DNA from 2 places in the Agrobacterium bohemicum genome. Region 1 is predicted to be linked to the other one. Evidence: predicted binding sites of a transcription regulator. Region 1 holds the regulator's gene; the other holds the start of a gene.
The links. Region 1 encodes PhoB, which activates phosphate uptake and scavenging genes when phosphate is short. Its sites were predicted from a motif close to TGTCATNNANCTGTCAT; they were not measured.

Region 2: a site for PhoB is predicted at 3,668-3,684, ahead of ATO67_RS12850 (DUF1045 domain-containing protein). Genes of this name have one in related genera too.

What each region holds. Positions count from the first base shown of each region.
Region 1 is NZ_KQ961028.1:243,360-249,179, reverse strand. It holds gene pstC (phosphate ABC transporter permease subunit PstC) at 1-348, shown strand, start outside; gene pstA (phosphate ABC transporter permease PstA) at 345-1,667, shown strand; gene pstB (phosphate ABC transporter ATP-binding protein PstB) at 1,683-2,498, shown strand; gene phoU (phosphate signaling complex protein PhoU) at 2,582-3,298, shown strand; gene phoB (phosphate regulon transcriptional regulator PhoB) at 3,331-4,014, shown strand; gene ATO67_RS23110 (hypothetical protein) at 4,021-4,167, opposite strand; gene ATO67_RS11910 (cold-shock protein) at 4,746-4,955, shown strand; gene ATO67_RS11905 (hypothetical protein) at 5,186-5,407, shown strand; gene ATO67_RS11900 (DUF6481 family protein) at 5,444-5,820, shown strand, end outside.
Region 2 is NZ_KQ961029.1:137,791-143,610, forward strand. It holds gene ATO67_RS12835 (ABC transporter ATP-binding protein) at 58-1,839, shown strand; gene dapB (4-hydroxy-tetrahydrodipicolinate reductase) at 1,863-2,690, shown strand; gene ATO67_RS12845 (2,3-bisphosphoglycerate-dependent phosphoglycerate mutase) at 2,713-3,348, shown strand; gene ATO67_RS12850 (DUF1045 domain-containing protein) at 3,779-4,450, shown strand; gene ATO67_RS12855 (alpha-D-ribose 1-methylphosphonate 5-triphosphate diphosphatase) at 4,486-5,622, shown strand; gene phnN (phosphonate metabolism protein/1,5-bisphosphokinase (PRPP-forming) PhnN) at 5,619-5,820, shown strand, end outside.

The DNA.
Region 1 (5,820 bases):
TCACTCGGCCTGGGCGCCACCCGTTCTGAAACGGTCAAGAAGGTCATCCTTCCGGCAGCCCTTCCGGGCATTGTCGGTGCGATCCTGATGACGGCCTCGCGTGCGATCGGTGAAACCATGATCGTCGTGCTGGCCGCAGGTGTGGCAGCACGCCTGCAACTCAACCCGTTCGAGCCGATGACCACCGTCACCGTCAAGATCGTCAGCCAGTTGACCGGTGACCTTGAGTTCACCTCGCCGCAGACACTGGTTGCCTTCGCGCTTGGCATTACCCTCTTTGCCATCACGCTTTGCCTCAATATCTACGCGCTCTACATAGTGCGCAAATACCGGGAGCAGTACGAATGACCGACGTCGTTACTCCGGGCACTATTGCCCCAGCCGCAACGAAGAAGGTCCGGCGCGATATCGGCATCAAACGCCGCTACGCCTCCGAGCGCCGCTTCCGCGCCTACGGTCTCGCAGCCATCACCTTTGGTTTGCTGTTCCTGTTTCTTCTGCTCTGGTCGGTCGTTGGCAAGGGTTACACAGCGTTCCAGCAGACCATGATTACCGTCCCGGTCGAGTTTTCTGAACAGATCATCGATCCGGATAATGTGCGTGCTCAGAACCCGGCCAAGCTCGTTACGGCCAACTATCCTCTCGTGGCCCGCAATGCGGTGGCCAAGGCACTTGGCGTTTCGCTGGATGACCGCACGGCTCTGCGCGGTGTCTCTGCGATGATTTCGGATGGTATCCGCGTTCAGCTCCGGGATGTCGTCGTCAATGATCCAAGCATCATCGGCACAACACGCACCGTCTCCCTTCTGGCGTCGGGCGATCTCGACAGCGCCTTCAAGGGCCAGGTCGATCTGACTGTCAATGAACAGAACCGTCGGATATCCGATCAGCAACTCGCCTGGGTCAAGCAACTCACCGATGCTGGCCAGATTGCCAAGCAGTTCAACACCGGCATCTTCTTCAACGGCGCATCCAGCCGTCCGGAAGCCTCTGGCGTTGGCGTTGCTCTCATCGGCTCGTTCTACATGATGCTGATCGTGCTGGTTCTGTCTCTGCCCATCGGTGTCGCAGCGTCCATCTATCTGGAAGAGTTTGCGCCAAAGAACCGCCTGACGGATCTCATCGAGGTCAACATCAACAACCTGGCTGCCGTTCCCTCGATTGTTTACGGTCTGCTTGGTCTGTCGGTCTTCATCAACTTCATGGGCTTTCCACGCTCGGCCTCGCTGGTTGGCGGTCTGGTTCTGACCCTGATGACTCTGCCAACCATCATCATCGCCACCCGCGCGGCGCTGAAGGCAGTGCCACCCTCCATCCGTGCCGCGGCTCTTGGCCTTGGCGCGTCGAAAATGCAGACCATTTTCCACCATGTCCTGCCGCTTGCCATGCCCGGCATTCTGACCGGCACGATCATCGGCCTGGCGCATGCTCTCGGTGAAACCGCGCCATTGCTTCTGATCGGCATGGTCGCCTTCGTCACGAACTATCCGACAACACCCATGGACCCGTCTACGGCCCTGCCGGTGCAGATTTACATGTGGGCGAACGAAGCAGAACGTGCCTTTGTCGAAAGAACATCCGGCGCTATTATCATCCTGCTTATGTTCCTCATCGTCATGAATGTTGGCGCAATTCTGTTGCGTCGCCGCTTTGAACGGCGCTGGTAGAGGAGCTTGAAAGCTATGAACATGTTGTCGGAAGCAGCAGTTGAAAAGGCGCTGGACAAGAAAATGAATGAAGTTTCGTACAAGATGATCGGCAAGGACGTTTCTGTCTATTATAGCGAGAAACGCGCCCTTTACGATGTGAACCTCAACGTTCGCGAAAACACGGTAACAGCTTTGATCGGGCCATCCGGTTGTGGAAAGTCTACTTTCCTGCGGACGCTGAACCGCATGAACGACACGATCGACGGTTGCCGCGTCACCGGCAAGATCACGCTCGATGAGGACGATGTCTACGATCCCGCGATCGACGTAGTTGAGTTGCGCGCGCGCGTCGGCATGGTGTTCCAGAAGCCGAACCCATTCCCGAAGACGATCTATGAAAACATCGCCTACGGCCCACGCATCCACGGTCTTGCCCGCAGCAAGGCTGATATGGACCAGATCGTCGAAGCCAGCCTGCAAAAGGCCGGCCTGTGGAACGAAGCAAAGGATCGCCTGCACGAATCCGGTACCGGTCTTTCCGGTGGCCAGCAGCAACGTCTTTGCATCGCCCGCGCCATTGCCGTTTCGCCTGAAGTCATCCTGATGGATGAGCCATGCTCGGCGCTGGACCCGATTGCGACTGCCAAGGTCGAGGAATTGATCCACGAGCTGCGCGCCAACTATACGATCGTTATCGTGACGCACTCTATGCAGCAGGCCGCCCGCGTATCTCAGCGCACGGCCATGTTCCACCTCGGCCATCTGGTGGAAGAAAATGACACCGACAAGATGTTCACCAACCCGGATGACCAGCGTACGCAGGACTACATCATGGGCCGCTTCGGCTGATCTGCCGTTGGTTCACAACATCAGCGCAAACCGCTTGAGCCCGGCTGGGCTTGCGGAATCGCACCGAAACTGGAGAGTAGAACATGCCGACCCACTCGCATATCATGTCCGCTTACGATGAAGAGCTGAAGTTCCTGACCCGCCGTATCGCCGAAATGGGCGGTCTGGCGGAGCAGATGTGCGCGGATGCCGTGCGCGCCCTCGTCAATTCCGACGCAGCCCTGGCCCAGAAGGTCATCTCGGATGACACGATCCTTGACAACGCCGAACGCGAAATCGGCGACAAGGCCATCGTCACCATTGCCAAGCGCCAGCCTATGGCAGCCGACCTTCGCGAAATCATTGGCTCGCTGCGCATCGCTGCCGATCTGGAGCGCGTCGGCGACCTCGGCAAGAACACGGCCAAGCGCGTTATAGCGGTTGCCGGAACCGGCGTTCCTCGCAAGCTGGCGCGCGGTCTCGAGCATCTGTCCGAACTGGCGCTGGTGCAGCTGAAAGACGTTCTGGACGTCTATTCCACCCGTTCGGCGGAAAAGGCACAGACCATCCGCGAGCGCGACGAGGAAATCGACGCGATGTACACCTCGCTGTTTCGCGAGTTGCTGACATATATGATGGAAGATCCGCGCAACATTACCACCTGCACGCATCTTCTGTTCTGTGCCAAGAACATAGAGCGTGTTGGCGATCATGCCACGAACATCGCGGAGACCATCTACTACATGGCCACCGGTAGCCAGCCGGAAGGCGAGCGTCCCAAGGACGACAGTTCCAACACGCTCGGTGCAGTAACCGAGTGAATTCCCTATAAGACTGGCGGAGTCCCTTAGCCATGGTGCCGAAAATAGCAGTTGTCGAAGATGAAGAGGCGTTGAGCGTTCTTCTTCGCTACAATCTGGAATCCGAAGGTTACGACGTGGACACGATCCCGCGTGGCGACGAAGCGGAAATCCGCTTGCAGGAGCGCACGCCGGATCTTTTGATCCTGGACTGGATGCTGCCGGGCGTTTCCGGCATCGAGCTTTGCCGCCGTCTGAGAATGCGTCCTGAAACCGAACGCCTCCCGATCATCATGTTGACGGCACGTGGTGAGGAAAGCGAACGTGTGCGTGGTCTGGCCACCGGTGCCGACGACTATGTGGTCAAGCCATTTTCAACGCCGGAACTGATGGCCCGCGTCAAGGCCATGCTGCGCCGCGCTCGTCCCGAAGTCCTGTCTTCGGTGCTGAAATGCGGGGATATCGAGTTGGACCGGGAAACCCACCGGGTTCACCGCAAGACCCGTGAAGTGCGGCTCGGACCAACCGAATTCCGCCTGCTGGAATTCCTGATGGTGTCTCCCGGTCGTGTTTTCTCGCGCTCTCAGCTTCTCGACGGCGTCTGGGGTCACGACATCTATGTGGATGAACGCACCGTGGACGTCCACGTCGGCCGCCTGCGCAAGGCGCTCAACTTCTCCAATATGCAGGATGTTATCCGCACCGTGCGCGGCGCGGGATACTCTATGGAAGCCTGATAGATATCAGACTTCCAGATTGATTGGGTAGCGCGCGTAAAGTCTTTCTTCTTGGCTCAGGCGCGCGCGCTGCAAAACTTCGACGTAGCGCTGTTTTGCTCGAATTCCATAACTCGTTTTCATCGCGCCCATCATTTCGATGTCCAGGTACATCCAGTTCCAACGAGATGGTAGGACACTTTTGCGGGACGTAAAGAGCGCTCCTTTTTGATTGCGTGCATCATAAGTTCTGTCGAATTCAACTCGAATGCGGCATCATCGATGTCCTCGGCTTCCCTGCGCCAGTATTCCTTGCCGCGCTCTTCACAGATGAGCCAATAGTGATTATTGGCCCACTCAACGTATACCCTTCCATCTCCACAAGACCGACGGGAGATGGATAGAAAAGGAGCTTCAATAACTTTGGACCATATGTCTGAGATATATTTTTCCAAGACGTCGATTGGGTCCAGGGGCACCTCTTTCTGATATAAAAGCCAACTGCCAGCATGCACCAAACGTACCCTTCGAGCAGCGCCATCGGTAGTCGATGTCATTATCTCAAAATTAAAGTTTGACTATCCGACGATAAACGTCTATCAATGTCATATCGATATTTTGCTTGCTGAGCTTTGGTTGCCGCGCGATTAGCACCGCGTTTTGAACTAACCCTTTCCTTCAAAAAAATCGCTATAATCGCACGCGGGACGCAAGTTCTGCGATCTATCTCTTATGCTTTGAAAGGGTTCATTATGACCACAGGCACAGTAAAATGGTTTAACTCCACCAAGGGCTTCGGCTTCATTCAGCCTGACAACGGCGGCACAGACGCATTCGTACACATCTCCGCTGTAGAGCGTGCAGGTATGCGCGAAATCGTTGAAGGCCAGAAGCTGAGCTACGACCTTGAGCGCGACAACAAGTCGGGCAAAATGTCTGCTTGCAACCTGCAGGCTGTATAATACGGACTCTGCTTTCCATTGACCACGGATGTACTGGCATTGTTGAAAGCATGAGACCAATCGAGGTCAGGCAGGTTGCCTGGCCTTTTTTTGTGCCGCTCGACGGCCAAACGCTTGAACGTATTGCATCGTCGAGATGCACGAATACGCTTCGAGCAATAAATCTGCGTATCGTCCTTTTTAAAAAATCGATTCCGATTTTCAGTGCGATGCGATAGGAAGGGAACTCCATGTCTGACGCTCACAGCAAATCTCGCAAGCAGGCCGAAATCGCTTTCGGCGCTACGCAATCGCAGTTTTTTGCACGCGGTCGTGCGGTTGATGAACTCAACTCCATTGCCCAGGCTCGCGACGAAAAGACCATCAGGCTGCGTGAAGCGCGCCTTGCGAAAGAACTTGACGACAGCATGAAACCCGCAGTCATCCCAACGAAACGCGCCAAAAAATCCTGACCCCGGTCGGCATGACGCATCAACTGGAATAGAGATTTGAGAAACACTAGAAATATCAAGAACAACGAAGTTTCCGAACGTCGCGGCGCCGCGGCCGACGCGAAGGCCGCTCTTTTGAAGGCCTATCGTGAAGCAAAGGAAGCTGCCGCACCGACACTCGAAGCCAAGCAGGCAGAGCAGATTGCTGTTGCCGAAGCACGCAGAGCGCGTCAGGCCGAAAGAGATGCGCAGAAGCGTGAAGAAAAACTTCGCCTCGAAGCTGAAGCTGCGCAACGCGAAGCCGAACTCGAAGCTGCCGCAAACGCTGAAGAAGACGCCCGCAAGGCGGCTGAAAAAAATCGTATTGCTCGCGTTGTCGAAGACGAAGCGGCCCGCAAGGCAGAACGCGATCGTCGTTATGCCAACCGCAAAGC
Region 2 (5,820 bases), on a different contig from region 1:
AGACGCCGGTTGAATGGGCAGCGTGCTTGCTCCGAACCTCACAAGGTGGATGAACACTTGAAGACCGCCAAAAAACGGCATCCTGTGGATACCGATACAATTACATCAGTCCTGAAGCGCATTTTTGCAGAAAACGCCCGCGATCATATTTCGGGCTACGCTTTCGCAATATTCTGCCTGCTAACCGTTGCTGGCACGACGGCCTTCACTGCCTGGATCATGGACTCCATCATCAACGAGGCCTTCGTCAACAGACGGGCAGATCTCGTATGGATCATTTGTGCCTCTATCTTTGCGGCCTTTTTCATCCGTGGTCTGGCAACCTATGGGCAATCGGTCGCCCTGTCCAAGATCGGTAATAACATCGTCGCGCGGTACCAGAAGCGACTGTTTTCGCACCTCATGACATTGTCGGTCGGCTACCTCAGCGAGTCTCGCTCGGCTCATCTGGCAGCGCAGGTTAGCCAGAATATCGGCGGTATCCGCGATGTCATGAACCTGACGGTGACGACGGTCGCTCGCGATCTCCTTACCTTCATCGCGCTGGTTGCCGTGATGATCTTGAAAGACCCTGTTCTTTCTATCGTTATCGTATTCATCGTGCCACCGTTGGTATTGGGGCTACGTTACATTGCAAAAAGGCTGCGGACTGCGACACGCGAAGCCGTCATCCTTAACAGCCGTGTGCTGGGTGCAATGCAGGAAACGTTGCAAGGTATCGCCATCGTCAAAGCCTTCACTATGGAAAGGCAGCTCGAAGACCGCGTTGACAAGGTCATCGATTCCGCAGAGTGGCGCGCAAACCGCATTGCCAGGCTGACGGAGAAAAGCGCCCCTTTGACCGAAACCATTGCGGGCCTGGCAGTTTCCGGCGTGTTGGCGTATGCGGCCTACCGCGCAATCTATAACAATGTGCCCCCAGGTGCCTTCTTTGCATTCGTGACGGCTCTTCTTCTGGCTTACGATCCAGCGCGGCGCCTTGCGCGCGTACAGATTTCGCTGGAGCGTGCGGTCGTCAATGCGCAGATGATCTATGACATTCTCGACATGGAGCCGGTACAGCGTCAGAAACCCGATGCACAGCCACTGACTATTTCGAACGCAACGGTGGAGTTGCGTGATGTGGTCTTCTCCTACAAGGATGGAACAATCCTGAAGGGCGTCAGCTTTACCGCAGAAGGTGGCAAGACAACCGCCCTCGTCGGCCCGTCCGGTGCTGGAAAGTCGACGATCATCAACCTCATTCCCCGTTTCTATGATCCAAACGGTGGGGCCATCCTGATCGATGGGCAGAATATCGCCGATGTGACGACAATGTCCGTCCGCCAGAACCTAGCCTACGTTTCACAGCAACCTTATCTCTTCGAAGGCACGATCCGGGACAATATTCGCTACGGTCGTCCTGAAGCCACGGATGCTGAAATCGAGGACGCGGCAAAGCTTGCGTTTGCGCATGATTTCATTCTCGCACAGCCACAGGGCTACGAGACCCCGGTTGGAGAAAACGGTATGACCCTCTCCGGCGGTCAGCGTCAGCGTTTGTCGATTGCACGTGCACTCGTCCGCAATGCACCGATCCTGCTGCTTGATGAGGCGACATCCGCGCTTGATACGGAATCGGAGGCCGTGGTGCAGAAGGCACTCGACACAGCGATGACTGGGCGTACCGTCATCGTTATCGCGCACCGGCTGTCAACCGTGGTCAAGGCGGACAAGATCGTGGTGATGAATGAAGGTCTAGTCGTTGAGGAAGGTGTGCATGACACGCTTGCGCGCCAGGAAGATGGCCTTTACGCTCGTCTCAACAACCTCCAGGCGACAGGCGTTCGCGGTCTTTAAGTAACAAATCATAGGTAGACAGCATGAGCGGCGATGGCATGAAACTGGTGGTGGTAGGCGCTGCCGGACGTATGGGACAGACACTGATCCGCCTGATCCATCAAACGCCGGGCGTTCAGCTTCATGCGGCGGTGGAGCGTGAAGGCTCTTCCTTTATTGGTCATGATGCCGGTGAAATCTCCGGTTTGGGTAACATTGGCGTCGCAGTAACCAGCGATGCACTGGCAGCCTTTGTCCATGCCGAAGGCGTCATCGATTTCACATCGCCAGCGGGAAGTGTCGTCTTCGCAGGTTTGGCGGCACAAGCGCGGATCGCCCATGTCATCGGCACCACTGGCTGCACGGCCGACGATGAGGAAAAATTCGAGGCTGCCGCCCGCCATGCCCGGATCGTCAAATCCGGCAATATGAGCCTCGGTGTCAATCTTCTTAGTGTTTTGACCCAGCAGGCAGCGAGGGCACTAGAGGCCAGCAACTGGGACATTGAAATTCTTGAAATGCACCACAAACACAAGGTAGACGCACCTTCCGGAACTGCCCTGCTTCTCGGCGAAGCAGCAGCCAAGGGCCGTTGCGTCAATCTGGCAGACAAATCCGTTCGCGTTCGAGATGGTCATACCGGAGCGCGCGAAAATGGCACGATTGGATTTGCAACCCTGCGCGGCGGCTCCGTGATCGGCGACCATTCGGTGATCATCGCTGGAGAGGGCGAGCAGGTTACCCTGTCTCACCATGCCGCCGACCGCACGATTTTCGGACGCGGCGCGATTGCCGCTGCCGTCTGGGCCTATCACCAGAAGCCTGGGCTCTATTCCATGCTGGACGTTCTGGGTCTGGCAAACGACCAATAACCAACTCTGGAGAGCTATCGAAATGAGCGGAACCCTCGTCCTCGTTCGTCACGGTCAAAGTGACTGGAACCTCAAGAACCTCTTCACGGGCTGGCGCGACCCTGATCTGACAGACCTTGGTGTCGAGGAAGCGAATGCGGGCGGCAAAGCACTCGCCGATTACGGCATAACGTTCGACGTTGCCTATACGTCGTCGTTGATCCGCGCGCAGCGGACCTGCCAGATCGTTCTGGATAATGTCGGCCAATCCGATCTGGAAACCATTCGCGATGAAGCCCTGAACGAGCGTGATTATGGTGATCTTTCCGGCCTCAACAAGGATGATGCCCGCGAAAAATGGGGCGAAGACCAGGTGCATATCTGGCGTCGGTCTTACGACATTCCGCCGCCGGGTGGTGAGAGCCTGCGCGACACTGGTGCTCGCGTATGGCCATATTATCTGACCGAAATTCTGCCTCGTGTCTTGCGTGGAGAAAAAGTTCTCGTCGCCGCACATGGCAATTCACTGCGTTCGCTGGTGATGGTGTTGGACAAGCTAAGCAAGGAAGAAATCCTGAAGCTTAATCTCGCGACTGGCGTGCCTATGGTCTACAAGTTGAACGCGGACTCCACCGTCATCTCCAAGGAAGTCCTCGGCGACATGTCGGCAGCGCATTGACACGAAAGAAAACAAAAAGCGCCGAAGGCTCCTGCGGCGCTTTTTTCTAACAATCTATCTCTGGAAATACCGAAGCATCTGTCAGAAATTTTGATGCTCACCAAACCAATAGGCGCAGAATACGCTCGAAGCCGCAAAAACGGTGAAGAACAGCGCAATTAAAATTCCGATTTCCATAAGCTTTTACTCCTGGCATCTTTTGAAACTTACCAGAGTAACGCGCGATGCTTGAAGAAGTTTCATCTTCACCGGTCAGATGCAGATCTGCCTGACTGGTAGAGGCGTGAAAAATCGTATTTCAGGACAGTTTTTCGCTGCCTATCATCATTCCGTCATGGGAAGAGCATAAGTCGCGACTGCGGCCTTGAACGCCAGAAGCGATTCAGCTCAAGTGCTGTAAAAGTTGGCCAATTTTCGAAAGCAAGATGACGTGCGCTATGCCATTTACTTCACACCACCCGAACATGATGCTCTGACAGAAAAAGCATCGAGGTGGTTAGGGCGCAACGCGTTTTCCGGCGCGCATTATCAAGACCATGAGTCTTTTGGGGATGTTACTGCAGAACCGCGCCGTTACGGATTTCACGCCACGTTGAAAGCCCCGTTCGAACTCTCTGAAAAACACAGCGAAAACGACCTTCTGACGGCGTGTCAGACATTCGCAGCGACCCGTCATGCCTTTGATATCCCGAAGCTTGTCGTGGGAGCGCTTGGTCCTTTCTTTGCCCTGATACCCCAAGACGTTCATCAGCCGCTTCAAGATTTCGCCGCCGATATCGTTGATTATTTCGAGCCGTTTCGGGCCCCCTTGTCGGAGGGCGACATTGCCCGGCGCAAGCCGCAAAGCCTGACAGAACCCCAGCGGCAGAACCTCGCCCTTTGGGGGTATCCTTACGTCATGGACGACTTTCAATTTCACATGACACTGACGGGCCCGGTGGATGAGGATGACAGAGCGAACATGACCGGCATCCTCTCTCGTGAATTTGCAGCATTTACGGAGAAGCCTCTGGCCGTTTCCGGTCTTGGGCTGTTTATGGAAAAGACACGTGGCGAAGACTTCACCGTTCATACATGGTTGCCCCTGGCACCGGCAACCTGAGAGACGGGACGACAAGATATGAAAGCAGTACAGGCATGACCGAACATGTTTTTTCCAATGCGCGTATCGTGCTTGAAAACGATATCCTCAAAGGCTCCGTTCTCGTTCGAGATGGCCTGATTGCAGATATCAGCGAGAGCATGTCCCTTACTGGTGAGGATTGCGAAGGCGATTACCTGATACCGGGTCTTGTTGAATTACACACAGACCACCTGGAACAGCATTACTCGCCGCGCCCAGGTGTGACCTGGGACAAGATAGCCGCTATTCAGGCCCACGATGCGCAGATCGCATCATCGGGCATCACCACGGTGTTTGACTGCCTTCGCCTCGGCTCAGACGAGGACGGCGGCTTTGCCAAAGGCGAAATGCGTGGCATGGCGGATGCGATCGAGCTAGCACAGCGCGAGAACCGACTGCGTGCCGACCACTTGCTGCATCTGCGTTGCGAGGTTGCCGCTTCAGATGCATTGGAGCATTTCGAAGATTTCGAAAACGATCCGAATGTCAGGTTGATTTCGCTGATGGATCATTCTCCCGGTCAGCGGCAATTTCAAACGATGGATCAGTACATCGTTTTTTACCAAAAGAAGCGCGGCCTGAGCGATGAGGTCTTCAAGGCTTTCGTTGATCGCCGAGTCGCGGCCTCTGCGCAATATTCCGCGCAGCATCGCGATTATCTTTCGGCCCGTTGCGCAGAGCGCGGCATTACCGTCGCCAGCCATGACGACGCAACGCTCGCTCACGTCGAAGAGGCTATCGGCCACGGTGTAACGCTGGCGGAGTTTCCAACCAGCGTGGAAGCGGCCCAAGCATCCCATAATGCGGGTATGAGCGTTTTGATGGGCGCGCCCAACATCGTTCGTGGCAAGTCGCACTCTGGCAATATAGCTGCACGCGACCTTGCCGAACTTGGTGTTCTGGACGTCCTATCGTCAGACTACGTGCCCTTCAGCCTGCTTTACGCGCCATTCCTGCTTGCAGACCAAGTCGAAGGCATGACGCTGCCCAAGGCGCTTGCCATGGTAACCGCCACACCGGCACGCACTGTCGGTCTTGACGATCGCGGTCGCATCGCTCTGGGAATGCGTGCTGACTTGGTTCGTGTTCATAGAGACGTGGGCGTTCCGATCGTGCGTTCGGTCTGGCAAACAGGCAGGCGCGTTGCATGAGTGAATCGCACTCTTTCAATTCCTCTTCCTTGTCCCAACGCCAAGGTGTCATGGTCGTGGTTGTCGGACCGAGCGGCGCTGGCAAGGACACGCTTATGGAATTTGCCGCAGCCAGGCTCGGCCAGCAGCATAATATTCATTTCGCACGCCGGGTCATTACCAGAAACCGCGATGCGGGTGGTGAGGATCATGATGCGG